Regions from separate parts of the Dialister micraerophilus genome, predicted to be linked through region 2. Evidence: riboswitches for the same ligand, from Rfam matches in the RefSeq annotation. Region 2 holds a riboswitch; the other holds the start of a gene.

Region 1 (17,847 bases), on a different contig from region 2:
AATGCGGATGAGAAAATACGTATCAAATCTTTATCTTTGGGTGTGGTAATACCCGATATTACATTCCAACTTGCACAAAAGGGTGAAGATATGGCACTTTTCTCACCTTATGACATATACAAAGTTTACGGAAAGCCGATGACGGATATTTCCATAACAAAAGAATATGAAAATCTTTTGAGAAATGACAAGGTAAGAAAAACGTACATAAATGCACGAAAATTTTTCCAAACTTTGGCGGAAATACAGTTCGAGTCCGGTTATCCGTACATTCTTTATGAAGATACGGTAAACGAAAGAAATCCTCATAAAAAAGCCGGACGTATAGTAATGTCCAATCTTTGCAGCGAAATAGCACAGGTATCTACTGCAAGTACATACACCGAAGACATGAGTTACTACCATGTAGGTCAGGATATTTGCTGCAACTTGGGTTCGATAAATATTGCCGAAGCGATGAAAGACGGTAAAAATTTCGGAGAAATGATCGGACGTGCGGTAGAAGCGTTGGACAGAGTGTCACGTGCATCCGATTTGAATTGCGCACCTTCGATAAAAAGAGGCAATGAGGAAAATCATGCGATAGGCTTGGGAGCGATGAATTTACACGGATTTTTGGCAACACATCATATTTACTACGATACTCCGGAAGCTGTAGACTTTACCGATATGTTCTTCTATGCAACGGCATATTACGCATTCAAGGCATCACATTACATGGCGATGAAAAAAGGTGCGTTTACCGGATTTGCGGACTCCGAATATGCGGACGGTTCATATTTCAAAAAGTACACCGAAGAATTGAACGCACCGAAAACCGAAAAGGTAAAAGAATTGTTTGAAAAGTACAATTTTTACATACCTACACAAGAAGATTGGAAAGTGCTTGTGGAAGATATAAAGAAAAACGGACTTGCAAATGCGCATCTTTTGGCGGTAGCGCCGACCGGTTCGATTTCTTACTTGTCATCATGCACACCTTCATTGCAACCGGTAGTATCTCCGGTAGAAGTACGTAAGGAAGGTAAACTCGGAAGAGTATATGTTCCGGCGTATGAGATAGATGATGAAAATTACAAATATTATGAAAAAGGTGCATATGAAGTCGGTCCCGATGCGATAATAGACGTGGCGGCAGCGGCACAAAAACACGTGGATCAGGCGATAGCTATGACACTCTTTGTCACATCGCAAGCAACCACAAGAGATTTGAATCGTGCATACATCAGAGCATTCAAAAAGAAATGTTCATCGATTTATTATGTGAGAATAAGACAAGACGTTCTTGAAGGAAGCGAAAAATTTGAAGAAGATTCAATAATCAAAAACGAAAACAAAGAAGTACGAAATTGTGACGGTTCCGAAGAATGTCAAACATGTATGATATAAAAAATAGGGCAACACTCGGTTGCCCTTTTTGCATGCATTATGAAATTTTGCAAATGCTTATAACTGCAAAAAGACCTTCATTAGAAAGTCTTTTTACAGTGTTTGGGGTTTTGTGACAAAAAAAGAACGGTACTATAGTACCGTTCTTCTGGTGACCCAAGAGAGATTCGAACTCCCGACACCTTGATTCGTAGTCAAGTGCTCTATCCAGCTGAGCTACTGGGCCTCATGGCAGGGGCAGAGGGACTCAAACCCCCAACCTACGGTTTTGGAGACCGTTGCTCTATCAATTGCGCTATGCCCCTGCGCCGTAGGTAAATACCCACGTGACTTATACATAATAGCAAATAAAAATAAAAAAATCAAGTCTTTTAAATGAAAAATTAAAATCTTGAAAGTAATGCAATTAAAATTTGTAAATTTGTAAGAACTTCGATTTGGACTATAAAAACATTCGGTAATTTTTGAATTTAATTTGCATAAAAAATAAAAAATGCTTGCAAATTTTTTTATATAGCGTTATAATTATTCTCAACAATTTAACATAGTGGATGAAGGTTACGTGAGAAAGCGAAAGCTTACCGAAGGAGTTACACTCTCAGGTGTCTTGAAAAAGATGGGTAACGTATCCGGACACGTCTCTGGAGAGTCCCGACGGGCGCCGAAGGTGTAAAAGGTCGTAAGGCTTTAATCTCTCAGGCAAAAGGACAGAGCAATTTACAGGATATTTTTATATTTGTGAAAATTTCCTTTAAATTCTTTTGAATTTTTACTCCGGAGTTGTGAACATCCGGAGTTTTTATTTGGAGGTATGTATGAATTTATTGGAAATATTGAGCAGTATAAACTCATTTGTCTGGGGACCGCCGCTTTTGATTTTGCTGGTGGGAACAGGTATATTTTTGACTTTGCGTCTTAAACTTTTGCAAATACATAAATTGCCGAAAGCGTTGTCACTGATTTTCTCGGCGAAAAACGAAGGCAGCGGAGATATAGATTCGTTTAAAGCACTTTGCACCGCACTTTCGGCTACTGTCGGTACCGGTAACATAGTAGGTGTTGCGACAGCGGTTCACGCCGGAGGCCCCGGAGCGATTTTCTGGATGTGGATAGCTGCATTCTTCGGTATGGCGACAAAATATGCGGAAGGACTTCTTGCGGTGAAATATCGTGAAGTCGATGCAAACGGTCAGATTGCCGGAGGTCCCATGTACTACATAAAGAACGGTTTGGGAGAAAAGTACAAGTGGCTCGGTGCATTGTTTGCAGTTTTCGGTATCGGTGTAGCTTACTTCGGTATCGGTACATTCGCACAAGTAAACTCAATTCTCGACATGACAAGCATGACATTGGGAGTAAATCCGATTTGGACATCGGCAGTTGTAACAATACTTGTAGCGGCAATTACATTGGGCGGACTTCAATCAATAGCGAAAGTTGCGGAAAAGATTGTTCCTACAATGGCGGTTATTTATGTAATTTCAACTTTCGGAGTTTTGATTTACTTTGCGGACCAAGTACCGGCGGCAATTGCACTTATTTTGAAATCCGCATTCACTCCTACAGCGGCAATGGGAGGATTTGCCGGAGCAAGCGTAATGCTGGCAATACGCAGCGGTGTTGCGAGAGGTGTATTCTCCAACGAATCAGGTTTGGGATCGGCACCGATAGCTGCGGCGGCTGCAAAAACCGAATGGCCCGCCGAACAAGGACTTATTTCCATGACAGGTACATTCATAGACACAATAATTATTTGTACAATGACAGGTCTGACACTTGTAGTATCCGGATTTTGGACAACCGACTTGAACGGTGCCGCACTTACACGTGCCGCATTCATGGAAGCATTCCCTATTTACGGAAGTTACATGCTTATGATAGGACTGTGCCTGTTTGCATTCACAACAATTCTCGGCTGGAACTACTACGGTGAACGTTGCATTCAGTACCTCGCCGGAGTAAAAGCGATATTGCCCTACCGTATAGTCTTCATTTTGATTATTGCAAGTACACCTTTCATGAAACTTGAAGAAATATGGGTACTTGCCGATATAGTAAACGGACTTATGGCAATACCGAACCTTATAGCACTTATAGCATTGTCCGGTGTAGTTGTGGTGGAAACAAAGAAATACATGGATCATCTCGCCGAAAAGAAAAAATTGAAATAATGCTATAAAAGTTTTTAATAGAAAAATCAATAAATAGTTTATAATTAAAACAGTTCATGCGTACCATTATTGAATAAAATTGAAAACAAGTATCTAATTATTAATAAAAAAGTTAGTAAAAATGCGATATTTTTAAAAGTATCGCATTTTTTTATTAAATAAATTTTTCCGGGAAAAAAGTTGAAAGAATAAAAACAATTAAAAGAAAAACTCATAGAATTATGAAAAAAACTCAATTTACTATTGAAAACATACTTTAGTCTAGGTATAATATAGTAAATTTTTTATTTCTACGAAAAGAGGAAGAGTATATGAACTTATCAATTCAAATCTTTTTATCTCTCGTACTGTCCGTAATTGTAGGACTTATATTGGGAGAAGGTGCAGCGGCTCCGGTTCAGATGTGGATAGCTCCGATAGGTACCATGTTCATCAATTTGATTAAAATGATGATCGTACCGGTAGTATTCTGTTCATTAGTTGTCGGAATGACAAGTATGGGTGATTTGAAGAAACTCGGTCGTATAGGTATAAAGACTTTGGGTATATACCTTGTTACAACTGCAGTGGCAATCGTTATCGGGTTTGCAGTTGCAGGAATAATTCAGCCGGGTGTGGGCATTACAATAGCGGCAAACGCTGCAGCTCAAAAAGTGAAAGAAGCTCCGAGCATTATGCAGGTAATTTTGAATATGATACCTGCAAATCCTATAGCTTCAATGGCAAAAGCCGATATTCTTCCTGTTATTATATTTGCACTTTTCATCGGTGCCGGAATTATTTCCGTCGGCGGACAACGTGCGGAAACTTTGATTAAATTCTTTGATGCATTTGCGGAAGTATGCTACAAAATCATCAACATGGTAATGAAATTATCTCCGATCGGTGTGTTCGCATTACTTCTTCCGGTAGTTGTAACAAACGGACCTAAAGTATTGTTGCCGTTGCTTTCCGTAATTTTGTGTATGGCAATAGGAAGTATAACTCAAGCGGCGCTGGTATACGGAGGACTTGTTGCGACATTCGGTAAAATGAATCCGATAAAATTCTTCAAAGGAATGTCCGAAGCGATGGCAATTGCATTCACAACATGTTCATCTGCAGGTACACTTCCGATAAATATGAAAAACACCGAAGAAAAACTCGGTGTACGTCGTGATATAGCAAGCTTCGTACTTCCGCTCGGTGCAACGATGAACATGGACGGTACAGCACTTTACATGGGTATTTGTTCGATATTTATCGCAAACGCATTCAATGTACCGCTTACATTCGATCAGATGATTATGATAGTATTTACGGGAACACTCGCATCAATCGGTACTGCAGGTGTACCCGGAGCAGGACTTATAATGCTTGCAATGGTACTTCAATCGGTACAACTTCCGATCGAAGGTTTGGCACTGGTAGCCGGCGTGGAACGTATTATGGATATGTTCAGAACATGTATGAACATTACAGGTGACGCAATGGTTGCGGTAGTTGTAAACCAATCTGAAGGAAAAGAAATAGTAAAAAGCAATATAGAAATATTTACGGACGAAAAATAAAACATAGAAATAAAAAAAGCCCTCCGTCGGGTGTATTCGCAAAACGGATACAACATCGAGCGGAGGGTTTTCAAATGTAAAAACCGAAAAAGGTTGACATAATCTCGAAGACTGTCTATATTAATTATGCAAGTAATAAAAGACAGATCGGAGAACGTGACATGCTCAAAGCGTATAAACACGATGAAAATCATATACTCTGCGAAATACAACCGGAAAAAGCGGAAAAAGGCTCTTGGATAAACTGTTCAAACCCAGATATGGATGAACTTTTGACATTAAACAGATTGACATCCATTCCGATTGAAACGCTCAAAATGGCACTTGACCGTGAAGAACGTGCGCACGTTCAATTGGAAGAAGGATACATATTTGTAGTTGTAAATACTCCCGTAGTACTGGAAAAAGACGCATACGATGCACTTCCGCTCGGTATATTTATCACACCGAAACTTTTTGTGACTGTATGCCTTGAAGAAAACGGAGTTATAGAAAGATTTTTAAACGAAAGTTTTTTGTCATTTTACACTTACAAAAAAACACGTTTTCTCTTTCAGATACTTTTGGAATCGGCATCGACATTCCTTTATTTCTTGAAGCACATTTACAAACAGACCGAAGAAGTGGAAGATGAAATAAAGAAATCTTTGCAAAACAAAGAACTTTACAGATTACTCGAATTTCAAAAATCACTCACATACTTCAACTTCGCACTTCACTCAAATGAAAATGTAATGGAAAGACTGATGCGACTTCGCAGAGGACGCACACCTTCATTACTCAAAATGTATGAAGAAGACGAAGACCTTTTGGAAGACATAATCATAGAAAACAAACAGGCATTGGAAATGGTAAGTATATACACCAACATACTTATATCTACAATGGAATCGTTCTCTTCGATTATCTCGAACAGATTGTCGCAAATAATGAAATTTTTGACATCGGTGACAATTCTTCTTGCGGTACCGACAGTTATTTATAGTCTGTGGGGAGTAAACGTGCCGCTGCCCTTCCAAAACTCATCCTTGGGATTTACGGTCATGGTGGTATCGGGAATTATAATAACCGGACTTTTCGCACTTGTCCTATGGTGGAAAGATATGTTATAAACAACTCGAAAGAGTTGTTTTTTTATTTACGAAACAATACGGAAAAATAAACGGTTGAAAAATAAATGCGAATAATATTATAATAAAAATCCGATGCACAAGGAGGAGAAACATGATAGAAGCAATTGAAAAAAGACGAAGTATACGAAGATTTATAAAAAAACCGATAGCAAAAAAAGATATTATGGAAATAATTGAAGCGGGAACTCTTGCACCGTCCGAAAAACATGCACAACCTTGGAAATTTATAGTAATCTCGGGAAGCGGAAAAAAAGAACTCGCACGCAGAATGAAAGCCGGAATAGAAAGAAACAGAAACGATTTGCATGCGACATTCGGAAAAAGCTACGAAGCATTGATACCATCGGCAATTTACACGATGAGAATTTTACAACAAGCCGACACTATAATATTCGTAATGAATACAAAAGGTAAACCCTACAATGAACCGCTCACAATGGCGGAACATCTTCTTGAACTTACGGACGTACAATCGGTATCCGCCGCAATAGAGAATATGTGCCTTGAAGCGACACAAAGAGGTATAGGAAGTCTTTGGACATGCAATATTTATCTTGCATACGAAGAAATCAAAGAATGGCTCCAAACGGACGGTGAAGCGGTAGCGGCAATAGCATTCGGATACACCGACAGAGAAGCGAGAAAACCGGCAAGAAAACCCTTGGAAGAGGTAATAGACTGGACAAGGTATGAAGAAGCGGAAGAAACAAGTGAATAAAACTGAGAGAAGGTAAAAACGATTACCTTCTTTTTTTTATTTAAAATACAGATAAATAAAAATAAAATTATGATAAAATAAAAATATAAAAGGAGGTGGAGATTTTCGTTTTTTAAAATAAAAACACACAAATTAAAAGACACAAAGTCTTGCGTGATATGGAAAATATTCACCATATCATCAATTAAAAAGAAAGGAAACATGATGGCATATGTAAACGAACCCTTTTCGGGCGAAGACAATAATTTCGCCATAGTAAAGCAGGCACAGGGAAAAGTGCTGGGAAGATTGAGGTATGAAGTAAAAAGTTCCATGCCGTCGGCCGGAGTAAAAGATTATCGATTTTTCGCAGATCCTTTATCTCCCGTACCGAGCGAGTATGAAAATGCCGTAAAATTCGGATTTACAGGATTTATGAGCAGACTCGACTGTAAATTCGACGAAATTAAAAATGAAGAAGAAGCAGTACAATTTTTAAAAGAAAACTACAAGGACTGTCTGGTGACATTTACACCGGCATTGAGAAACAACAAATTTTTCGTATTGGACGATTTGCAAAAAGAAGGCAAAACATTATTTATGGATACGGATAAAGACTACGTACCCGTACCTGTATTCGGTACGGTCGAGCATCCGGTATTCGGTGGAAATATAAATAAATTTTGCTTTCACATGAAAGAAGGAAAGCCTTTACCCGGGCTTTCAAAAAAATATTGGGATAATGAAATGGAACCGGAATTTGTCATTGCGACAATGAAAACTTATGAAGGGAAAATAGGACCCTACATAATATTCGCACCGTTGTACAATGACGTGTTCAACAGCGAAGTAATAGGAGAAGGCGGAGCGTACTTCAAATCAAAAAGAAATTCTGCACTTGGATATGCACTATACGACATGCAAAATACGGAACTTAAAAATCACGTATTACGCTGTGCAAAATCTCCGTTATGGTTCATACCTCGTGAATACCTGCCCGAATTCAGAAAAAATTTAAAACCCGTACCTCAAGACGGCGACATATTAAAAGACTTGGGAATAGAAATAATACACGATCCGATATTTTTACCGGCAAAAGAAAATGTTTTAAAAATAGAGGAAACTTTGGCGGATATGGTAAAAAACAATCATAAAGAAAATGAAATCAAAACTGAAGACAAGAAATACGACGAAAAAGATTTCATCAAACATTTAATAAAATCATCCAAAGACATGGGCTTTTTATACAGTGAAAAAGATCTCATAAACTTCCATATATCCATGAAATCTTCACGACTTGTCATATTGTCGGGAATGAGCGGAATAGGAAAATCCGGACTTGTAAGAACATACGGAAAAGCACTCGGACTTCCCAAGGAAAGAACCGTACTCATACCGGTAAGACCCTCATGGATGGATGACGGAGATTTACTCGGATATGTAGATATGAAAAATATGATTTACAGACCGGCGGACACCGGACTTTCGGAACTTTTGATAGATGCGGAAAAAAATCCCGAAAAACTGTACATCATATGTTTTGACGAAATGAATTTGGCAAGAGCCGAGCACTACTTTGCTCAATTCATATCCGTACTTGAAAATGAAGAAGAAATGAAAATACGTTTGTACAACCCCTCATTGGCGACACGTATTTACAACAGCAATCAATATCCTCCGGAAATAACAATCGGAAACAACATAATGTTTGTCGGAACGGTAAACGTAGACGAATCGACATATAAATTCAGCGACAAAATACTCGACCGTTCAAATGTAATAACACTCAAACAAGGAAAATTTGTGAACCTTTCGAATGTACGAAATTCAAAAGATATAAATTCAAGAGAAATAAGTGCAACGGAATTCAATACATTCAGAAAAACCGGAGATATAGAACTTACAGAAGAAGAACTTAAGTTCTTGGACGAATTGAACGACTCCTTCTACGAAAGCGGAATAATGTGCGGTATAGGATTTAGAGTGGCAAAACAACTCGACAACTATTTGAAAAACATACCGGACAAAATAAATTTCACACGCAAAGAAGGCATAGACGTACAAACGGTACAGCGTATACTGACCAAAATACACGGATCGTCACAACAACTCAAAACGCTCATAGACAATGACGAAGAAGGAAACCTCACCGGAAAAATCGCACAAGTACTGGATAAATACAAAAACATATCCATGTTTGAAGAAACACGCCGAGTACTGAAAGAAAAATCCGGAGAGTTGAAATTCTATGACTACACACTCTAAAGAATTCGGACTTACATTCTATACCGGAAACGGGCAAATAATCGAATATCCGAAAAAAGCGTGGAAAAAAGATGTAAAAGATTTTATGAAAGACAAAGTCGAAGCAGGTATAACGATAGCGGAAAATCAGGATATATTCGTGAAATTTCTGGCAAACGAAAAAGACCGCATGACAATGGACGGCCTTGACGTTGCCGAAAGTGAAAAACTCGAGAAAAAAGACGGAGAAATATATATAAAACCGCAGCTAAAGAAAGAAGCGCCGTTGCGTATATTCTCCGGAAAAGATTTTCCCTTGGTACCCGGATACTATGTAATAACCGTATACCATGAAAACGAAACATATTACGGACTTTTGGAAATAACACCGAAGTTCATGGAAAAACAGAGTTGGCAAAATATGAGAGAAGAACTTATATCCGAAATAAAAACACTCTCATTCGACTTCATGAAAAGAAACATACAAATCACAAAAGCCATGGAAAGTGCATTGGGACTTAATGTGGATATGCTTTTGAGATTTTACATAATACATGAAGAATGCGACTACGTAATATCGGTACTTGACGAATTGGCGAAAACTGCCAACACAAGACTTGTAATAAACAAAAAAAGAGTATACGACCAAAACAAACAAAAAAGCGACGTGCATATAAAACCTCAACACATAAGATTCAGAGAAGGTTCATACTCGCAAACGATAGTATACATGGAAAACACGCTTGACGTGGAAGAAAACAGATTTGTAAAAAGAATAATAAAAAAACTTCACGCTATACTGAAAACATTTATAGAAGAACTCGACAAAAATGCGACAAGACTTGAACTTAGGCAAGAGGAACTCAGAGAATTTTCCGAAAACCGTGAATATAAAATGGGTAAAAAAGCATTGATACACTTTGACGACTTTCGTAAAAGTGCGATGCAACTTTTAAACATTATAAAAGAAGTCGAAAAAACGAATTGGTTTATACAAACAAGCGACACAAACGAAAAAAATATACCGATGACGGTATTTCTGGATCCACGCTACTCCATACTCTACAAATTGCATAAAAATTTGAACAAGCCGGAAGAAAGTCTGTCGGTATCGTCATTTTACAGATACCAATGGAAAAGAACGGATAAACTTTATGAACTGTGGTGCTTTTTGCAATTCATAAAAGCACTTACAAAAAACGGATGGGAAGTAAAAAAAGGTCCCTCGGTCGAAAAGAAAGACGGTAAATATCGACTGTCAAGCCTTGAATCCGGAACGGTAATATGTCTGAAAAGAGAAAAGAAAGAAGTATATGCGGTATATGACGGATTCATACCGGAAACATCGAAAGAAACAAGCAGAAAAAGAAATCCTATATACACAAACAATCCGCACAGACAACCGGATTTGCGACTGGACTTCTACAGCGAAGAAAAATACTGCGGCTCACTCATCGCCGACTTCAAATACAGAGATATTTACTACCTTTGGAAAAACGAAGAAAAAAGCAGATTGCTCAGAAGACAATTCAATGCATATCGAGATGTAAATACGAAATATTACAAAAACTATGAAGAAAAAAGATCGCTGCAAGACATAAGACCGGTAAAAGAAGTGTGGGCAATATTTCCGAAAGAAATACCGACAACAAAAGACGAAGACTACAATTTGAGATTTATATCGCTGGCACCGTCACTGGCATCAAATGCGACACTCTCAAAAATGCTTGAAGAATATACGAAAAATATTTATAAAAGATAAATGGAAAAAATATTTCTCACATACATACTCTTCATAAACCTTGTGACATTCGCTCAATTCGGTATAGACAAAAGAAAAGCGATAAAAAACAAAAGAAGAATAAAAGAAAAAACGCTCCTTCTTACGGCAATGGCGTTCGGAGGAATAGGGGCATACCTCGGAATGCAGGTATTCAACCATAAAAAGAACTATTGGAAATTCAGTGTCGGACTTACAATTATCGGAGTAATTCAAACAGTCGCAATATACTTCATTATCGTGAACATGTAAAAGCACAATCGAAAAAGGTTGTGCTTTTTCAATGTGAAAATATTTCATAAATAAAGAAATATGAAAATACGATATGTAAAATTTGAAAAATGAAAAGAAAAATATAAATTAATTTAAAACTGACTTGATTTTATAGAAATAAAATTGTATAATCACAAGGATAAAATTTTATAAAACGAAACGAAAGGAGGAGTCGCACCGTGCGATTCCTTTTTTCAAAAATCGGGAGTCTTGAGAAAGACTCTCTTGTTACGAAAAGAGCGAGGAGGACTTTATGGAAAAAAGAATTATTCACGTAGAAGAACGATTACCTTTATTACAAACTGTACCGCTTAGCTTGCAGCACTTGTTTGCAATGTTCGGTTCGACGGTATTGGTACCGTTTCTTTTGAACGTGGATCCGGCAACCTGTCTTTTTATGAACGGAATAGGTACGCTCATATACCTTGCAATCTGCAAATGGAAACTTCCGGCATACTTGGGATCGAGCTTTGCATTTATATCACCCGTACTTGCAGTATGCGCTACAAACGGAATGAGCTATGCGGATGCACAGGGAGGATTTATAGCATTCGGACTTTCATTTATGATACTGGCACTTATAGTCGATAGAGTAGGAACGAAATGGATAGACATATTGTTTCCGCCGGCGGCTATGGGTGCCATTGTTGCGATAATCGGACTTGAACTTGCACCCCTTGCGATGTCGATGTCCGGATACATGGGTCAAGCTCAAGGAATGACAAACGAAACCGCAATGATAATCTCCACATTCACACTCATAGTGACAATACTTGCAACGGTATTGGGAAGAGGATTTATAGCAATAATACCGATACTTATCGGAGTAGTGTCCGGATATATTCTCTCTGTCTTCATGGGAGTTGTAGACTTCACACACGTAGCGCAAATGCCGTGGTTCTCATTTCCGACATTCTACAGACCTCACTTCAATGTCAGTGCGATAATGATGATAATGCCGGCACTCTTCGTAGTATTTGCAGAACACTTGGGTCATCTTTTCGTAACAAGCGACATAGTAGGAAGAAACCTCATAAAAGAACCGGGACTTCACCGCTCGCTCTTTGCGGACGGATTATCAAACGTACTCTCAGGACTTCTGGGATCCACACCGAACACCACCTACGGAGAAAACATGGGCGTAATGGCGATGACGGGCGTATACAGTACATGGGTAATAGCAGGAGCGGCGGTATTTGCGATAATATTCTCCTTCGTAGGAAAAATAGCCGCACTCATACACGGAATACCCACACCGGTAATGGGAGGCGTATGTATACTTCTTTTCGGATTTATAGCCGCAAGCGGAATAAGAATGCTTATAGAGAAAAAAGTAGACTACACAAACTCCAGAAACCTCATACTGACAGCGGTAGTAATGATAACGGGACTCTCCGGAGCGACAGTAGTAATCGGCCCCGTACAACTCAAAGGAATGGGACTTGCGACAGTGGTAGCAATTATATTATCACTTGTATTTATACTCTTCGACAAACTCAAAATATCAAACGGTCAATAATTAAAAAAACTCTCCGAATACGAAAACGGAGAGTTTTCAATTTCTACAAATTCGGACAATTTGAAAAGAGACATATATGGTGATATATTAATAAAGGTGACTCGGAAAAAAAGTAAAGTCAAAAAGGCATAAACAAGGAGAGATACAAATGATACAATTTAAAACAATACAATCATTGACCGGTGACGAAATAAAAATCAGAACCGAAGTATTTATGCACGAACAAGGATTTAAAAACGAATACGATGAAATAGACAAAATTGCATACCACACGGTACTCTACAAAGACCACAAACCGGCAGGATGCTGTCGTATGTACTGGAATGAAGAAGAAAACTCATACGTAATAGGAAGACTCGCAGTATATAAAGAATACAGAAAACAAGGACTCGGAGCTGCACTTATAAAAGAAAAAGAAAGAATTATAAAATGGAGACTCCACGGAAAAACTGCAAAACTTCTCGCACAAGTTGAGAAAAAAGGTTTTTATGAAAAATTAGGATACAAAGCATACGGAAAAGAAGTAGATGACGAAGGATGCCCGCACATCTGGATGGAAAAAACCTTATAAGCGAAAACGAGGCGATAAAATGACACCTAAAGCAAAAAGAACAAAAGCCAAACTGCTTGAAACCGCAAAGCAATTGTTCAAAGAAAAAGGATACGAAAACGTATCCGTAGAAAAAATAACAAAAGCCTCACAAGTAGCAAAAGGAACATTCTACCACTACTTTACCAAAAAAGAAGATATAGTATTGGAACTCATATTCAAGTCGATAAAAAACAAGCAAGAAGAAGTACTTGCAAGTGAAAACTCCATCGACATGAAAATATGTGAATACATGAAAACAGTGTTTGAAGAAATTGATTATATGCCTAAAGAACTTTTGCGTAATTGGGTATGCGATTCCATACAGGGAACCGAAAAATACCCGCAAGCCACTATATTTCCGAAAAATATAAAAAAATTTATATACGAACTTTTTACAAAAGAAGTAAAAGCAAAACGATTAAAAGAAACAATACCCGAAGAAAAAATATCCGATATATTCGTAACACGAATATATGGATTTATAGCTACATGGTGCATATTGGGCAAAACTGAAAGTCTGTCGGAATACGCACTGCCCGTAGTAAATTGGGAGGTCAAAAAAATACTCGACTCATATGAAAATAAAGTATGAATCGGTAAATGAAATAAAAATACGCATTCTCGAGATGCGTATTTTTTATGCGGAAAAATTGAAAATAAAATAAAACTAAAATTGGTGAAAAACCCGAAACGGCCGGACAAAATCAGTTACGAAAAATCAAAGACACTTGACGGTGTCTTTTTTTGCTGAAAATGTAAACATAAAAATGTAACGATAAATTTTAAATAAAAATACTTTTAAAGATTAAATTTTATAATCGCTTCTGACTGTTTTTTTATTTTCTTTCGGGTTATAATTTTACTTTCTTTTTGCATTTATGTTGTAGAGTTATAGAAAGGAGAGTTATTGTGAAGGAATTTATAGCTGTTTTGTCGTTTATGACTACTATTGTTGCCGTTATTGCCGGGTATATCGTTCGTCCTTATATACAAAATGATCGTGAAAAGACGAAGATTACTTTGGAGCGCATGGCTTTTTTGAGTAGCGATGTCGACAGTTTGCGTGCGGAGCTTCGTAATTTGACGGAGTCGGTTTCTCGTTTGCATGCTCTTCTTTGCAGGGAGTTTACTTGTTTTTCTCATGACGGTAAGTTTATTTATAGTGAAAAGGGGCGTGTTTCATGACGGATTTCAGATTGGCTTCTTTGATTGCAGACGGGCTTGTTTCTACCGGTATCGAGGGTGATTTCGGCAGTGTGTGTTGTTCTACCGGAGGCGATTATCCTTCTATCGGGTGTTCTTCTTGGGAGGGGGAGCGTGCGGATGATTTGCTTTTGCGTATAGAGGGCGGTGAGCGGTTTGCTCATCGCAGTTACAGTGATTTATTGATGTGCGGCGATTTGCCGGTTTTGAGTGATATTTTAAGAAAAAATTCGACAGTTCAGATTGAGAAGCTTTCGGAGGATTGTATTTCTTATGTAGATGCTCTTTCTTCCGTTGAAACGCTTTTTGAGCCGAGGTGTATTATTTATGCCGGTATGTGGTGTCCTACTTCGGTGTCGGTGGTGCTTTCGTTTTTGAGAAGGTATGAAGGTTTGATTGATTTGAATGATATTGCTTTGCTTAATGATATGTTTATCAAGGGGTATGCACGATATGCGGATTGCAGCGAGTATGCTGCAGGGTATGAAAATCGTGCAAACGGTACGTATCGTTATGTGCTTTCGGTTGAGGTGTGATTTGTTTTTGTAAATAATATTTCATTCAGGAAACGTTGTGCTGAAAAATTCTTTAGAATTGCGCTTGTTTTACATTAAGTTGTAAAAAGACTATAATGAATACAGGTGTTTTACAAAGGGGGGCACAGAATGAATCTTATCGGTAGCATGGTAGCGCATAAAGTTTTCGGGATAGGATCTATTACTGATTTTGACGGCACGTATTTCAATGTCAAATTCGATGACAGAGTGATAATGTTTTCATATCCGGATGCGTTTGAGAGTTTTTTGTCGTTTTGTAATGAGAATGAACCGACGGAAGTAGCCGAAGATGTCAGACGCCACAAGGTAGAGCAGAAGGAACGTAAGGATAAAATAATAAGAAAGAGAAAGAAAGAGGCCGATACACGTAAGCGTCTTTTGGCGGAGGCGAGAAAGCCGAGACGCGGCAGGAGAAGGGTAAGGAAGGCAAAGAAGAAAAAGGTTGAGGCCGAGTTGAATTAGAAAAAGTTCAAAGAAAATAAATATTTTTATTGACATTTATTATATATATTTGTATGATTAAAAGGGACATAAAAGCATTCCCCCACAATCGTGGGGGTTTTTTGATGCCCGGAAAAGGGGGATTTTCTTGTCTGGAATTTATGATGTAATTATTATCGGAGCCGGTCCGGCGGGTATTTTTACCGCATTGGAATTGGCGAAAAGTAATTTTTCCGTTTTGATTGTGGAAAAAGGTCATGATATACGGGAACGCGTAAAAATTAACAAAGATAGAAATGCGCCTCCTTCTGAGAAAAGGAAAAATATCGTATGCGGTTGGGGCGGAGCAGGTGCGTTTTCTGACGGAAAATTGACACTTACTACCGAATACGGCGGTAATCTTGACGATTACATGAATAAGGGTGAACTTTCAAAGCTTATTTCTTATGTAGATTCGATTTATTGCAAGTTCGGTGGAGCTAATCGTAAGGTTTACGGTGACGAGTTCCAAGATGATTTGCATGAGCTTAAACGTAAAGCCGCTTCAGCAGATTTGGCGCTTATTCCGGCACGTATCAGACATTTGGGTACCGATGTGAATGCGGATATTTTGGCAAATATGCGTGATGCACTTCCGAGTAATGTGGAAGTTCTTTGTGATACCGAGGTTGAGGATGTATTGCATCCTAAGGAAGACGGTACATTGGGAATTATTGCAGGCGGTAAGACTTATTTGTCCAAGTATCTTGTTGCCGCTCCGGGACGTGAAGGTGCGGAGTGGTTCAACAATTCCGTACACAAGATGGGTATACATACACGTGCCAATGCGGTGGATATCGGTGTGCGTGTAGAAATGCCGGCGGAAACGTTTGAACCGATAACGAAGATTTGCTATGAATCGAAGCTTGTTTATTTCTCGAAGTCTTTTGATGACAGAGTACGTACTTTCTGTATGAATCCTTACGGATTTGTCGTTACGGAAAACAACGGCGGACTTCAGACGGTAAACGGACATTCATTTGCATATAAGAAGAGTCAAAACACCAATTTTGCAATATTGGTTTCAAAGAAATTTACAAAACCGTTCAATGAACCTATTGCATACGGTAAATATATAGCAACATTGGCAAATATGCTCGGCGGCGGCCCGATTGTACAAAGATTGGGAGATTTGCGTGACGGCAGAAGATCTACCGAAGAGCGTATCAAGAGGGGTCTTGTAAATCCCACAATGCCGTCAGCTACACCGGGAGATTTATCGCTTGTACTTCCGTATCGTTTCCTTAAAGATATTGAGGAAATGTTTGAAGCATTGGATGTGGTTGCACCGGGTGCAAACTCCAGACATACATTGCTTTACGGTGTAGAAGTTAAATTCTATTCATCAAGGCCGGAACTCAGTGATAAACTTGAGACGGCAATACCTAATTTCTTTGCAATCGGTGACGGTGCCGGTATAACAAGAGGACTTGTACAGGCAAGTGCTGCCGGCGTGGTAGTTGCAAAAGAAATATTAAAACGTGAAGGGGTCGACAGCATTAATGATTGAAAGATATACAAAAGAAGAAATGGGCGCCGTATGGAGCGAAAAGAATGAATGGCAAATGATGCTCGATGTGGAAATCGCCGCATGCGAAGCGAATGCAAAGCTCGGACGCATTCCGAAAGAAGCAGTTGAAGTAATAAAGAAAAAAGCGAAATTCGATGTTGAACGTATACATGAAATAGATCGTGAAGTAAATCACGATATTATAGCTTTTCTTACCTGTGTAGGTGAAAACGTAGGCGATGAAGCCAAGTACATTCATATGGGACTTACATCTACCGACGTAAAAGATACGGGAATAAATCTTCAAGTGAAAAAAGCATCTGAAATACTTTTGAAAGACCTTGAAGAATTGAAAGAAGTCCTGAAAAGAAGAGCGATAGAATTCAAGTACACACCTTCAATCGGAAGAACACACGGTGTACATGCCGAACCGACAACGTTCGGATTGAAAATACTTCTTTGGTACAGTCAGACACTCAGAAATATAGAAAGAATGAAATGTGCAGCCGAAGATATGCGTGTAGGAAAATTATCCGGCGCAGTAGGTACATATGCAGATATAGATCCGTTTGTAGAAAAATATGTATGTGAAAAATTGGGACTTAAAGTGGAACCGGTATCCACACAAGTCGTACAACGTGATCATCATGCACAATACGTAACTACATTGGCCATTATTGCATCAAGCCTTGCACAAATTGCACTTGAAATAAGAAATCTTCAACGTACCGAAGTACGTGAAGTGGAAG
Region 2 (15,130 bases):
CGTCTTCGGTTTTCAAGAGTACCGGACCTTCGTATTCGGCTTTTTCTTTTACTTCAACTTTCATTTCTATTTTTATTTTTTTGCTCTGCAGGTAGTCCATAAGTTCGTAGTCTTCGACAATACGTCTTATTGTTGTTTTTTCTCCGGCTTCGCATTCGGAAAGCATTCTGTGAGTGAGTCCTTTTCTGACTCCGTCATTGTACGGAATAGGATCTCCATGCGGTGAATGTTTCGGATGACCTAAAAATTCGGAGAGTTTGTCTGCAAGTTCTTCCGATGTTTCATGTTCAAGTCCTTCGGCAAGTTCGTGAGCTCCGCTCCATTTGAATCCGAGCTTTTCTACGAGAAATACTTCCCAAAGTGCATGAAATCTCAGAAGTTTTCCGGCTTCTTTTTTTCCTTTTTTCGTTATTTTGCTTCCTTTGTATGCTGTGTAATCTATAAGCCCTTGCTTTTGTAATTTTGAAATCATTTCACTTACGGACGGCGGTGAAACTTGAAGCATATCCGATAATTCTTTATTAGAAACGACTTCGTGTTCTTCGGTTATAAGATAAATCGCTTTTAAATAATCATCTTTACCGGATGTTAATTTTCCCATAATTGCCTCCAATTTTATTAACTATTATGTAAATTATTTTTCAATTTACTGTAAATATAATACATTTGGTATTTTATAAATGTCAATAAATATTTTAAAATTTGCAGTATTTTTACCGTAAATAAATATTAAGTACATTGACATATTTATATTAGGTTAGTTTTATTATTTTTGTATATAAATTTTGTACATATTTAGGTACTTGCTAAAAGGTGTATTGTAAATGAATTTTTGCAGTTGTATTTATATTTCATAATATATGAAATTTTCAATCTTTAGTACCTGCAATTAGTACCTGTTTGTACATATTTTATATATCTGTTAAAATGGGTTCATAATATAAAAAAGAGGTGTAGTATGTTTTTACATGAAATATATAAGCATGGTAATCCCGATCATGTAGCTTTTTGCGGTAAGGCGAATGCTACTTACGGAGAGTTGGAGCGTTTTGTAGATTTGTATCGCAATGAGCTTTATTCTCTCGGTGTAAGAGAGGGTAATAAGGTAGGTTTGTATTGCGGTAATTGTGCCGAGTTCGTTTATGCGTACATGGCCGTTGTGAGTTTGGGTGCGATAATCGTTCCGATAAATAATTCGCTGATCGGTCGTGAGGTTGATTATATTTTGGATGATTCGGAGGCGATTTTCGTTATTTCCGATAAAAATCTTGATATAAAAAACAAGTTGGTAGATATTCATGTGTTGGATAGCGATGCACGCAGTGAAAAATCTCCGAAGGCTCCTGATTTCCCTTCAGATTTGACCGAGGATGATGTGTGTACTTTCGTTTATACTTCCGGTACTACCGGTGCGCCGAAGGGTGCGATGCTTTCTCACAAGAATTTGATTCGTAATGCACAGCAGACAAATATGGTGGTAACTCATTATCCCGAGGATAATACTTTGTGCGTGTTGCCGATGTTCCATTGTTACGGGTGGACACTTTCCGTTATAAATCCGCTTTTGCAGGGTTGTACGATTACCGTTTTGAATACTAAAAATCCTGCGGAAATTTTGCGTTCGATTGAAAAATATAAGGTAACTACCGCATTTATGGTTCCGCCTATTTACAATCTGATGGCAAGAAAGAGTAATCCGGATCCGGTTAAGACAGTGCGTCTTTTCGTTTCGGGTGGTGCTTGTTTACCGCAGCCGGTTGCTCAGGCATTTTTCGAGGCGTACGGACATCCCGTTATTGAGGGATACGGTCTTACCGAAGCTTCTCCGGTTTGTTCGGTTCTTCCGCCTGATCAGCCTAAGTACCTTACTTGCGGAAAAGCAATTCCGGGAGTTGAGGCAAAAATTCATACCGATGATGATACGAAACCGTACAAGCCCGGTGTGGTAGGTGAACTTTGGATACGTGGCGATAACGTAATGAAGGGTTATTGGAAGCGTGAAAAGGAAACAAGGGAAACAATTACAAAGGACGGTTGGCTCAGAACCGGAGATATTGCGTACATGGATAAGGAAGGTTATATATACATTGTCGATCGAATAAAGGATATGATTATCGTAAACGGAGAAAATGTATATCCTCGTGAGGTCGAGGAACGTATTTATGAACTTAAAGATGTCGGAGAATGTGCCGTTGTAGGTCATCCCGATGCAAAGCGCGGTGAAACTGTTTGGGCGTACATCGTCATGAAAGAGGGAGAAACTTTCGATGAGGATAAAATAAGAGGTTACTTGCTCAAAAATCTTGCACCGTTCAAGGTTCCGCATCGTTTTATACCTCTTGATGAACTTCCTAAAAATCCGACCGGTAAAATATTGAAACGTGTATTGCGTGATCGTGATAACGATATTTGATACGAAACTTCCGCAGCAAATGTTGCGGGAGTTTTTATTTACTTTTGAATGATATTATATTAATATACTTATAATACTGTTTTTTTAGGAGAGTTTATGGATATAAAAAATAATTCAAAAGGATTTTTATGTGTTTTGAAGGAGAAGTATTTTACTTTCAAGGGACGTTTGAACAGAAAGCCTTTTTTAATTCGTAATTTGATATTGTTTGCATTGTCGGCATTTATACGTGTTTTGGCTTTTTTGGTGCTTACGGTGAATGTAAATTTGCTTTTGTACTTGTTTATACCGATTGTTTTTTTGTATGTGTTTTTTTCATGGTGGGCAAGTCTTTCTCTTACGATACGAAGATTGCATGATGTAGGATACAGTGCGAAAACGGTGCTTTTTCCTTTGATTTTTGCAAATATTATTTCCATTGTGTGGGTGGTTGTCGGTACGATTTTGTATTCGGTAAATCCTTCAATTTTGGAAGGTGGAGAAGTATTTTTAGTTATCGTAGGTTTGTGTAATTTTATTCTTTCTTTGTTCTTGCTTTTCAAGAAGGGTAATAAGGGTACAAATCGTTTCGGTGAGGATCCTCTTGAGCTTGAGATGAAAAAATTTATGGAAAAGTTCAATATCGAAGATGTGGAAGCGGAGGATTTAAGAAATAACGACAGATATTTTGAAGATAAATCTGATGAGGATAAAAAGTGTTGATTTTTGTGAAAATTGAATAGTTTATGTGGGCGAAGAGTGATGCTCTTCGCTTTTTGTTTGTAATAAAAAAGTACACTCGATAGGGTAAGTGTAAAACACGCCTTATAAAGTGTACTTGTTATTTATATTAAATTGTCGGTGTTGTATTTATGTTTTTAAATTCGCTTGCTTTCTTTTCCTTGTATGATTTTATTCGATTGTTTCTTTTTTCAAGGAATTTGAAGTATTTGTTCGTTTCTTCTACCACTATTCCCGACAGTCCGATAATGGCTACGAGGTTCGGTATTGCCATAAGTCCGTTTACTATGTCGGCAAGTGTCCATATTTCTTCAAGTTTGAGCATTGTGCCGGATGCGATAATTAAAATGAAAACTACTCTGTAGGGCATTATGCTCTTTGTTCCGAAGAGGTATACAAGACAGCGTTCGCCGTAGTAGCACCATCCGAGTATTGTGGTGAATGCAAAGAGTGTAAGTGCAATTGTGAGGAATAACGGTCCGAAGTATCCTATTGCACCGGAGAATGCGGCTTGTGTGAGTGCCGCTCCGTTTACATCGCCGGTCCATTGTCCGGACACGATTACCGTAAGTCCGGTGAGTGTACATATGATTATGGTGTCGATGAATGTACCGGTCATGGATACAAGACCTTGTTCGGCGGGCCATTTTGTTTTTGCGGCTGCCGCTACAATTGGTGCCGAACCCAAGCCGGATTCATTTGAGAAAAGTCCTCTTGCGATACCGCTTCGCATTGCAAGCATCATACCTGCTCCGGCAAATCCGCCCATTGCCGCAGTTCCGCTTGTCGCTCCTTCAAATACCTGCATAATAGCAAACGGAAGATTTTCATGATATATACCGAGTATTGCTATCGTGATTATAAAGTACGTTACCGACATGAAAGGTACTATTTTTTCTGCAGCTTTCGATATTGTTTTAAGTCCGCCCAATATTATTATCGCTACAAGTATTGTAAGCAAAGTACTTCCGAGCCATATCGGCACATTGAATGTAAGAAGCAATGATGAAGTTATCGCATTTACTTGTGTAAATGTACCGTTTCCCAGCATTGCCGTAAGTGTACCGAATATGGCAAACATGACTGCCAAAGGTTTCCATTTTTTGCCGAGTCCCTTTTCTATATAGTACATAGGACCTCCGGAAATTTGGCCTTTTGCATCGACTTCACGATATTTTACTGCAAGCACACCTTCGGTGTATTTTGTCGCCATACCGAAGAGTGCGGCAATCCACATCCAGAATAATGCACCGGGACCGCCGAGTTTTATTGCGGTAGCGACACCGACGATATTTCCTGTGCCTACCGTTGCGGCAAGTGCCGTACAAAGCGCTTTGAATGAGTCTATATCTCCGCTGCCTTTATTTCTTGCGGAAAAAATAAGTTTTAAAGCACTTTTCAAGTGATGAAATTGGAGTCCTTTCAAACGAACCGTCATCAAAATTCCGGTTCCCACAAGGAGAATTAAAAGCCATGGGCCCCATACAATTCCGTTGATTTGATTTAAGATGTTAAGTACCATACTCCACCCCTATCTGAAAACCCTGCCGTTCTCTAATGACAGAACCGGCAGGGCAGGGGAAGGCTACTTTCACGGTGTTACCGTGTGCCGGCCCTGTCCTTTTGCCTGAGAGATTGAGGAATTTCTTCCCTTGCCCCTTCGGCGCTCATTGTATGAGACTCTCCAGAGACGTGTCGGTATATAGTTTCGTGTTCATAGAACGCCTGATAGTGTTACTCCTTCGGCAGACTTACGTCTTTTTCCATATACGTCATCCACTTATCTAAAATTGTAGTGGAATCATTATAAATTATAAAAAGTCAAAATTCAATAGGTTTTGTAAAAAAATTTTAATTATTTTTTATTTTTCTAAAAAATAATTTTTATAGGGAAATATAAGGATTGTGAGATACTTTGTTCAATATTTCACATCCGTTTTTTGTTACCGCAACCAAATTTTCTATGCGAACTCCGAATTTTTCAGGAATATAAATTCCCGGTTCGATTGAGAATATCATGCCCTCTTTTGCGATTATTTCGCTCGTGGGACTTACTTCTCCGGTTTCATGAGTTGTAAGTCCTATGAAATGTCCGAGTCTGTGTGTGAAGTTTTTTCCGTAACCGGAATTTGAAATGTGAGTTCTTGCAATTTTATCTATATCGGAAAGTTTTACTCCTTCTTTTATCGCTTTTGTCGCTTTTTCGTTTGCTTCTTTTACAATGTTGTGAACTTTTTTCATTTCATCGGTCGGAGTGCCGAAAAAGTATGTGCGTGTCATATCCGATGCGTATCCGTCTTTCATACAGCCTATATCGATCAGCACTATTGTGTTTTCTGTAAGTTTTTTATCCGTTACCTCGTGGTGGGGATTTGCCGAACTTTCACCGAATGCGACAATCGGAGGGAATGAAAACCCGTCCGCACCGAGTTTTTTGTATATTTCAGAAAGTTTGTATGCCGCTTCTTTTTCCGTCATGCCGACTTTCAGATGTTTTACAAGCTCTTTTATTGCAAGGTCGTTTATGTGTGAAGATTTTCTCATTTTCATGATTTCGTTTTCATCTTTTATCGAGCGTACTTCGTCTACAATTTCCGAACCGTTTACAAATGTCAAATCTTTTCTTCTTGAAAGGAGTTCAAGTAAAAATTTCGAGTACAGAAATTTATCTATACCGATTTTGGAATTTTCAGGTATTTTGTCGGATAAAAGTTTTATATAGTCGCTTCCGTCAAGGTATGAGATATCTTTGAAAGTGTGTTTTTTCAAAGGGAAAAGTTTGTTTCTTATCCAAAAAGAATCGTTTCGACTTATAACGAAAACCGTAAATCTTTCTCCGGCATCTATAGTTTCATCCGTTAAATATTTTATTGAAGCTTCTTCGCTTACGATAATGAAGTCGATTTGTTCGTTTTTCATCATTTTTCTTATTTTTTCCGTTCTTTTTTGCATGGTAACATCCTTTCTCTCTTTTCAAATTGCTTTTTCTTGTATATACTGAAGAGTGAATGTATAAAAGGAGGCGTTGTATGAGTTTATCTGTTAAGGATATTTTACTGTTGGATTATTTTGACAATAAACCTTTACATACCGAAATTTCCGTCTACAAAGAAAAAATCTACGGCAAAAATACTCATGAACGCTTGCTTTCTCTTCTTGATAACGGTTGGATAAGGTACAGCACGCCTAAGGAAACTTTGCACATGCTTCCGGAAAAAGCGTTGTCGGATTTTCTTTCCCGTCATGGTGTAAAGTCGGAAGGTTCAAAAGCCGATCTTATTCGTCTTATTATACAAAAAATTCCGGAAAAAGCGTATTATCATGCAGTTCCGAAAGTATATACGGTTACAAAAAAAGGACGTGACGAAATAAGCCATAATATGGCGTATATTTTAAATGCACGTGAAAATTACGGACTTTCCGAAAGTGAAATACGTCATTGGCAGAGTTATCTGTCACACAAGGGAGAACCTTATAATTCAAGAAAAGTACTTGAACGTGCGATGAATGAAAAAGCTTCCGTTTATATAATGGCGGGGGAATGGTCGAAACTTAGAAATTTGTACTATACAACGGCGAATTTTTACTTGCGTTCAAAAGATAATGAAAATGCCGTTTCATACTTGCTTTTGGTATTCTTTTTGGATATTTCGGGTATGCGGGATAAAAATCGTTTGGAAAATTATGAAAAATTGTTCCGTACACCGAAGGCGATTATACTTTTGATTGACGAATTGCGCTTAAAGTTGAAAATTTCTCTTTTCGATATGAAACCGAAATTTCTTTCTACAATTGCACGTATGGCGCCGAGACTTCCGTTTTCTTATTTTTCCGTTCATACTTCGGCATTTATTTTGACGGAGTGTTTGAGAGGTACGGATTTTTCTCCGAGAAAGTATATTACGGAAAGAAATGTTCCGGATCCTTCCGACAAGGGGTATAAATTCGATAAGAGCGGAAAAACTGCAAGCGGTTTATCTGTGCATGATTTTCCTTTTAAAGCAAAAAAGAAAGAAAAACTCCATATACCGGTATTTGTACCGCCGGAAATAAAAAAAGCAGAAGATAAAAAAATTTTGAAGAAAAACAGAAAAGTCGAGAAAAAAGAGGTTGGGGAAAAGGGTATAAAAAAAGTTATAAATTTAATATCCTCTTTTTTTTAAAAATATTCGTGATATACTTATACAAGTATGCGTCCATAGCTCAGATGGATAGAGCAGCGGTTTCCTAAACCGTGTGTCAGGGGTTCGACTCCCTTTGGGCGCACCAAAAAAGGACTTCCTTTGTCGGGAGGTCCTTTTGTTTTACAATCCGTTGAAAATATTTATCATCGGCAGCCATACCGATAAAAGTATGAATGCGGTGAGTATGCCGCAAAAGACAAGTATTGACGGTTGTAATATCGTTTTATAGAAAAGCATTCTTTTTGAAAACTCTTCCTCTTTTCTTTCGGTGACAAGCTTCAAAAAGTACGGAAGTCGTCCGCTTTCACAACCTGTAAAAATCAAATGCAGCGATGTTTTGTCGAAAACGGAAACTTTTTCCAATGCTTTCGGAAGAGTTGCACCTTTTTTTATTTCCGAGAGAATACGTTTTACAATACTTTTCGATTTATCGTTTTTCATGGAATTTTGTATATTTTCAAGCGAGTCGTAAATCGTGTATCCGCTTTCCGAAAGTATTGATAAATACATACAGAAGCGTGAAACGAAAATGTTTTTTGTAATCGGAAATTTGTACAGAAAATCGTTTTTCAGATTTTTTCCTTTTTCGATTTTTATAAATAATCCGATTGCCATGACAAGTAACAAAATAAAAAGTAAAATGTAAATTCCGAAATCTTTCAGAAAGAAACTTGTTTCAAAAATAAATTCTGTCGATGCCGGAAGTTTGAAATTCATACTTTGATAAAGCTCGTAAAATACCGGTATTACCAAAGTCATAATTACATAGAGAACAATAAGTGAAAATATAAGAACCGTAACGGGATATGCAAAAAGTTCCGTTAATTTTTTTCGCATTTTATGTTCTTTTTTGTAGTAATCGGCTGCGGTTTCAAGTTGAAGGGGAAGTGTTCCGGTAGCTTCGCCTATTTTCACCATTGATATGAAAAAAGACGGAAATTCCGATGTTTTCTCAAGACTTTCACTTATTGAAAAGCCGCTTGTTATCGAGTTTTTTATTTTTCTGATGACTTTGATTTCTTTTTCTTTCCGGTTCATCTCCAAAATATCTAATGTTTCGATGACGGAAAGTCCGCTTTCTATAAGTGATGCCCATTCCGATGCGAAAATGTACAAAGTTTTATAATTTTTGAAAACTCTTTTTTCGAGTTTTATAAAAGTGCGTTTTTCTTTTAAACTTATAACTTTCAAGTACTTGTTTTCAAGAATTTTTGCCGCATCTTTTTTGCTTTTCGCAATGATTGTGCCGGAGCTTTTTATTCTGTTTTCATCGTAGCATTTGTATAAAAAAGTTTTCATTTACAAACTCACAAATTTCAATAAATCTTCAGTTTCACGAAAGTTCATTTTTGTTTTGCGTGCAATTTGCAGGGCACTTTGTTTCATTGTAATCATTTTGTCGTTACCCAGCTCGATGTAGCTTTTTATTTGCTGATCTTTTCCGTCACGTATAAGCCTTGCAACCGGTTTTGTACATTTCAATATTTCACGCAGCGTGAAGATTTTTTTATTGTGGAAATATAATTTTTGTGAAATGACAAAACGCAATTGTGATGCCAGAATTTGGCGTATTTCCTTTTCGTCCCTGCAGGCATGCACGATGCGTCCGATTGCTTCATCGGCGGTTTTGTTGTGTAATGTCGTAAGTACAAGATGACCCGTTTCGGCTGCAAGAAGTGCCGCACGCATCGTGTTTTCATCACGCATTTCTCCAATCACGAGTACATTCATATCTTCACGCAGCGAGTCCAAAACTCCTTGGTGGAAATTTTCCACGTCACTTCCGATTTCACGTTGGTGAATAAGTGATTTTTCCGATGTGAATTTATACTCGACAGGGTCTTCGATTGTGATGCAATGTTTTGTATATTTTGTATTTATTTTATTTAAAATTTGCGCAAGAAAAGTGCTTTTTCCGCTGCCGGCAGGACCGGAGATTATTACAAGTCCGCTTTGTATCTGTGCAATTTCTTCCGATAAATCATCGTTTTGCTCAATATTTTTCAGTTCGGGTAAAACTCTTATCGCAATACAGGTTTTATCGGAGGATTTATAAACGTGCAAACGTAAACGTACGGAGTTTGAGGATAATGAAAAATCGACAGAATTTTTTGTTTTGAAAATATTTTTCTTCTTTTCGTCAATTACTTCATTTATGAAAGAAATATCTATCGCTTTTTCAGTTGTTTTGTGAAGATTTCCGAGTTCACGCACGATGATATTTTCATTTTCGGTAATGTGTATGTCCGTAAGTTTCGGATATTTTGATGTCAATTTGTTTATTAAATCAAAAAGTTGTTTCATTTTTTATCCTTATAATAATTCGTCAAAAGATACCGTTCCTTGTTTCACGTGAAACAATATCGCCTCTTTCAATGTCGGTGTACCTTGTTTTTTTATCAAATTTTTAAATGTTTCGGAGTTGTCTTTATTTCTTATTGCATTTCTTGCTTCGTTGTTTACATACAGCATTTCAAATGCGCCTATACGATTTTTTATTTTTCCGTTGTTCAAGTAGACTTGAGTATTTTCCATGTCGGGCGGCAATTTATATTTTTCTATAATTTCTTTTGTTATTTTATATTCTTTTCTGTCTTTGTCGGAAAGAGTTCCGAGCAGTTTTTGTGAGATTACAAGTGTGAGTGCTTCCGACAAAATTTTTGCATCTATACCAATGTCTATAAGTCTGAAAGGAACTTTTCCGGCTTCATCGGTATGTACGCTTGACAGTACCAAGTGTCCGGTGAGTGCCGATTGTACCGCTATCTTTGCGGTTTCCGCATCACGTATTTCTCCAATCATTATTACATCGGGATCGTGGCGGACGAATGCACGCAGTCCTTTTTCAAATGTAAGTCCGGATTTTTCATTTACTTCTACTTGCGTTATTCCTTCTATTTTGTATTCGATGGGATCTTCGATGGAAAGTATGTGCAATTTGTTTTTGTTTAAAAATTTGAGTGCGGAGTAAAGTGTGGAAGTTTTTCCCGAGCCGGTCGAGCCGCTTGTGAGTATAAGTCCTTTGCGTTTTAAAAGACAATGCTCGAATATTTCCTTTTGTTTTTCCGTCATACCCAAGTCGAAGTTGTCTATAAAGGAAAGTTTTTCCGGCAAAATACGAATTGTCACGCATTCTCCGTAAAGTGACGGAAGAAGTGAAAAGCGAAGATCGTACCGGTTGTCGTCAATTTCAATCGTGGCGTTTCCGTCTTGAGGCAAACGTTTTTCTCCTACATCCATATGACTTATGACTTTCATTCTTATTACAAAGGAGGATAAAACGGTATTCGGTAAAAAGCAAATATCTTCCAATATACCGTTTATACGAAAACGTATGCGCACTTGATTTTTCTGCGGTTCTATATGTATGTCGCTTGCATTTTTTGAAATTGCATTTTCTATAACCGTTTTTAAGAGCATTTCCGCTGAATGTGATTTGATTTCCAAAGTATTCACCTCTTTTTTACATTATAATTTATGTTTAATAAAGGTACAATTTTGTTTCACGTGAAACTTTTCAAGGTTTTCAAATAATCTTTAAGTTTCGGATTTATTTTTCTGCTTTCTCTTGTTTTTTGTATTGCTTTTTTAAATACGGGTTCGGAGAGTTTTTTGTTTGTAAGTATGGAAAGTCCTTCGTTTTCATTTTTTGCAAGCAGTTCGGCAATGCACCAGGCTTGCATCATTTGTATGTAGTATTTATCGCTTTTTTTGTATAGCGCTTTTTCAAATATTTCTTTTTCATAATTGTTTTCAATGCAGTTTGTCATCAGCATTTCTATTGCAAAGCGTACTGTGTATTCGTGATCGCTTTCGAGCCATTTTTCTATGTACGGTTTTATTTTGTCGTAATTTTTTTTGAAATTTTTCGGCCTTAAAGTGTCGCATACATACCAGTTGTCGATTTGCGGTAGAAATATTTCTATTTCATTCGTTGTTTGAATGATGTTTTTTGTTTTTGAAATATTTATTGCATGGAGTAATTTTTCTTCAAGATATTTGTGTTTGATTTTTTTAAATTCTGAAAGTTCCGTTTCTGCGGAGTTTTTTTCGATTTTTCGTATTTCATTCATTCGTACTCCGATGATTGCATTTTCGTTTATTTTAGGAATAATTTTTTTTAGAAAGTTTTTGTATGTTTTGTCGCTCTTTTCAAGAAGTTTTTCGGTGAGTGTTTTTTCTTTCATTGTCGCTCCTCGTTTTCATTGTTTTACAAAAAAAGAGTCTTTCGACTCTTATATTTGTGTTTGCATAAACGGAATCGGATTTACCGCAGTTCCTCCTATTCGTACTTCGTAATGACAGTGGGGGCCGGTGCTGTATCCGGTGCTTCCGATAAGTGCGATTATATTTCCTTTTTCTACTTTTTGTCCGACATTTACCAAGATTATGGAGTTGTGTCCGTACCTTGTTACTATATTTCCGGCATGTTGTATTTCTACAAGATTACCGTATCCTTCCACATAGGATGCTTGAGTTACCATTCCGCTTGCAGTTGCATATACAGGTGAACCGTATTCTGCGGCGATGTCGACACCTTCGTGTATTTTCATTTGTCCGCTTATGGGATCTGTTCTAAGTCCGAACGGGCTTGAGATGGTTCCTTTTGTCGGCCAGATGTCGGGTGTGTCGTTGTTTGCATTTTGTGCGAATATTCCTTTTTTTATAAGGACGTTTGTTTTTTGTTTTGCAAGTTCTTTTATTTGGTCGTTCAGTTTTTTGTCCAGCGTGTAAATTTTTTTCAAAAGTTCGCCGGGATCTTTACTGTTTTTTTTTATGGTTTTCAGTTCGTTTGTACTTTGAGTGTCCGGTCCGCCTTGTCCGTTGCTTGGTGAAATTACGGAAATTTTTTGTATGTCACCGACCATTTTTTCAATTGTTTCGCTTTTTTCTTCAAGTTTTTCAAGTTTTTCATCTGCCATTTGAAGCTGTTTTTTGTAAAGTTCGTTTTCGTTTTTGAGATTTTGAGTCAAAAATATCGAGTATATGGAAATCAAAATTATTATTGCAATTAAAGCTGTTATTGCAATAAGTATGTATTTTGCTTTTTTTCCTTCTTTTACTGTCAGTATGTAGTTTGTGAAATTTTTTTCTTTTTGTTTTTTTATATCAAAAAGATTTTTTATCATTTATTTTCCTCGATTTTTTTCGCTTTGTATTCATTTCTCTTTATGTTTCTGTTTACGTTTTTCGCTTCGGGTTTCTTTGCTATCGAAGGCATGAGTTTTTGCATTGCAAGTTCTACCGATTGTGCTTCTTCTACCGATAGCGGTTCTTTTGCACGACCGTTCAATATGCGTTTTCCGTATATGCGTGAGGTTTCACGTCCGGATAACGAGGTGATTACCACACCGTTGTTTCTTCCGTCCAAAAATGTAATCGAGAAACTCAGTTTGTCACCGGTTTCTTCAAATGCGTCGTATTTCAAAACGCCGATTTTTTGTACGGAGTTGAGTTGCATTGTCGCCAAAAGCTCCTGCTGGTGCAGCATCGCTTTCGATGTTTGCATCATTTCACGCAATTCACGTACTTCGGTGGAGAGTTTGAATTCCAATGTTTGTCCTTTTTCTCCCGCCATGAAGTAGCTGTATTTCTTATTCAGTCTGTTTATTTTTGCACGCATTTTCAATACTTGAAAAAGTATGAAAAGTAATATAAGTACTACTAGTGCGCCTATTCCCAATAATATGTGTTGATTTGTAAATTCCATTTTATCTACCGTCTTTTTTCAAAAGTTTTGTAATTCTTGTAAATTCGTCTTCGTTCTTGAAGGAAATGGTAATTGTTCCTTTTTTACTGTTTTTTCCTCTGCCGGTTTTTATTTTTACAGGAGTTCCCAATGATGTGATTATTTCTTCTTCCATCGCACGAAGATATGTCGATATTTGTACTTCTTTTTTCGGCTTCGGTGTTGTTTTTTCACTGAGTATTTTTTCAACTTGTCTTGCGGAAAGTCCTTCTTCGACTATTTTTTTTGCAAGTTTGAGTTGTTCGGCAACGGTTTTGAGTGCCAAGAGAGGTCTTGCCTGTCCCGTTGTGAGTTTTTTGCTTTGGAGAAGTTTTTGTATAGCATCCGGAAATGTCAGGAGTCTTAACGTGTTTGTTATGTATGATCTGCTCTTACCTGCTATTTGTGACATTTCTTCTTGAGTGAGGTCGTATTTTTTTATTATACTTTCGTATGCTTTTCCTTCTTCGATAGGATTTAAATCTTCTCTTTGCAAGTTTTCTATGAGTGCGATTTCGGCACTTTCACGATTGTTGTATTCTTTTATTACAACGGGAATTTTTTCAAGCTGTGCATTTTTTGCCGCACGAAGTCTGCGTTCTCCGGCAATAAGTTCATAGTTTCCGTTGTCTTTTTTACGAACGATTACAGGTTGAACGACACCGTACTTCTTTATCGACTGCTCAAGTTTTTTGAGAGTTTCTTCGTTGAATGCTTTTCTGGGTTGGTTGGGGTTTGCATCTATTTGATTTACGGGTATTTCCTGTATGTTTTTGTCTATGTCCTCGCCCAAAAGCGCTTTCAAGCCTCTTCCCAATCTTTTTTCTTTAGACACGTTTCAGGACCTCCTTTGCAAGTTTGCGATATGCTTCCGCACCTTTTGATTTTTCGGCATATGTAAGTATGGATTCTCCGAATCCCGGTGCTTCGGAAAGTTTTATCGTTCGAGGAATTATTGTTTTGAATACTTTGTTTCCGAAGTATTCTTTTACCTCTTCGGCAACTTGCATGGAAAGGTTTGTACGGCCGTCAAACATTGTAATCAAAATTCCCATAATTATAAGTCGGGTGTTTAATTTACGTTTTACGGTCTCAATTGTTTTCACGAGATGAGAAAGGCCTTCCAATGCGTAAAATTCCGCCTGTATCGGTATAATAACCTGATCCGATGCTACAAGTGCATTGAGAGTGATAAGCCCGAGTGAAGGTGGGCAGTCAATCAGTATGAAGTCGTAGTCGTTTTTTATTTTATCGAGTTTTTTCTTGAATATAAATTCACGCTCTTCCATGAGTGCCATTTCGATTTCGGCACCGGCAAGGTTTATTGATGACGGTAAAAGACGAAGATTTTTTAAATCGTGTTTTAAAATTGAATCTTCAATTTGACAGTCATTCGTGATTACGTCATAAAGGTCGTATTTTATTTTCTTTTTTTCAATTAAAAGGCCGCTGGTCGCATTTCCTTGTGAGTCGGAATCGACAAGTAAAACTTTTTTTCCGGCATTTGATAAAAATGCGGCTAAATTTACCGCAGTGGTAGTTTTGCCTACTCCGCCTTTTTGGTTGATTATACTGATGATTTTACCCATATTTTATCCTTTCATATACAATCAGATTTATTATAACACAGAGAGAAGTGTTTTTTTGATAGGTAAAAGGTGAAAATAAATATAAATATCCGATGTACGATGTTTTAAAGAGGGAAATGAATTTCAAATAAATCAAATGAAATACGCCTCAGCCGTTGTGGTTTTTCGCTCGATAACGTGAAAGGTAATAAAAATGTAAAATATGCCTCGGTGTATTCTGTTTCGGGCTTGTTTTCGGTAATGAAAGCGGCACTTCGGCAATGAAAATTATGAAATGGTAATGTTTTAATCCGGTTGAAATAAAAACTTTACAAACATAAAAATTAGTGGTATATTGAAGTAAATTGATAAATATAGATATATTTAAATATTTTTCGGAGGTATAAAATGGTAACTGAAATAAAGACAGCTGAACAATTTGAAAAAGATGTTTTGGGAAAATCCGGTTTTGCACTTGTAGATTTCTGGGCGGTATGGTGCAGACCTTGTAAGATGA

Evidence for each region. Region 2 has a riboswitch for glycine ahead of P6922_RS03500 (alanine/glycine:cation symporter family protein). Riboswitches for the same ligand answer to the same signal wherever they lie in the genome.
Region 1: another riboswitch for glycine. It lies ahead of P6922_RS04595 (alanine/glycine:cation symporter family protein); the one in region 2 lies ahead of P6922_RS03500 (alanine/glycine:cation symporter family protein).

Annotation. Positions count from the first base shown of each region.
Region 1 is NZ_CAMUNF010000007.1:15,262-33,108, reverse strand. Features, by position in the region: gene nrdE (class 1b ribonucleoside-diphosphate reductase subunit alpha) at 1-1,389, shown strand, start outside; tRNA gene P6922_RS04605 (tRNA-Arg) at 1,539-1,615, opposite strand; tRNA gene P6922_RS04600 (tRNA-Trp) at 1,619-1,694, opposite strand; glycine riboswitch at 2,021-2,110, shown strand; gene P6922_RS04595 (alanine/glycine:cation symporter family protein) at 2,205-3,560, shown strand; gene P6922_RS04590 (dicarboxylate/amino acid:cation symporter) at 3,872-5,110, shown strand; gene P6922_RS04585 (magnesium transporter CorA family protein) at 5,272-6,222, shown strand; gene P6922_RS04580 (nitroreductase family protein) at 6,335-6,961, shown strand; gene P6922_RS04575 (McrB family protein) at 7,166-9,205, shown strand; gene P6922_RS04570 (nuclease domain-containing protein) at 9,189-10,946, shown strand; gene P6922_RS04565 (DUF1294 domain-containing protein) at 10,947-11,216, shown strand; gene uraA (uracil permease) at 11,491-12,756, shown strand; gene P6922_RS04555 (GNAT family N-acetyltransferase) at 12,905-13,327, shown strand; gene P6922_RS04550 (TetR/AcrR family transcriptional regulator) at 13,347-13,940, shown strand; gene P6922_RS04545 (hypothetical protein) at 14,258-14,533, shown strand; gene P6922_RS04540 (hypothetical protein) at 14,530-15,087, shown strand; gene P6922_RS04535 (hypothetical protein) at 15,217-15,570, shown strand; gene P6922_RS04530 (NAD(P)/FAD-dependent oxidoreductase) at 15,698-17,098, shown strand; gene purB (adenylosuccinate lyase) at 17,091-17,847, shown strand, end outside.
Region 2 is NZ_CAMUNF010000004.1:38,542-53,671, reverse strand. Features, by position in the region: gene P6922_RS03515 (metal-dependent transcriptional regulator) at 1-601, opposite strand, end outside; gene P6922_RS03510 (class I adenylate-forming enzyme family protein) at 959-2,413, shown strand; gene P6922_RS03505 (DUF805 domain-containing protein) at 2,510-3,115, shown strand; gene P6922_RS03500 (alanine/glycine:cation symporter family protein) at 3,243-4,655, opposite strand; glycine riboswitch at 4,739-4,831, opposite strand; gene P6922_RS03495 (M24 family metallopeptidase) at 5,018-6,085, opposite strand; gene P6922_RS03490 (hypothetical protein) at 6,163-7,296, shown strand; tRNA gene P6922_RS03485 (tRNA-Arg) at 7,326-7,402, shown strand; gene P6922_RS03480 (type II secretion system F family protein) at 7,438-8,616, opposite strand; gene P6922_RS03475 (type IV pilus twitching motility protein PilT) at 8,617-9,621, opposite strand; gene P6922_RS03470 (GspE/PulE family protein) at 9,631-10,773, opposite strand; gene P6922_RS03465 (DNA alkylation repair protein) at 10,821-11,504, opposite strand; gene P6922_RS03460 (M23 family metallopeptidase) at 11,553-12,446, opposite strand; gene P6922_RS03455 (DUF4446 family protein) at 12,443-13,027, opposite strand; gene P6922_RS03450 (ParB/RepB/Spo0J family partition protein) at 13,029-13,880, opposite strand; gene P6922_RS03445 (ParA family protein) at 13,873-14,634, opposite strand; gene trxA (thioredoxin) at 15,022-15,130, shown strand, end outside.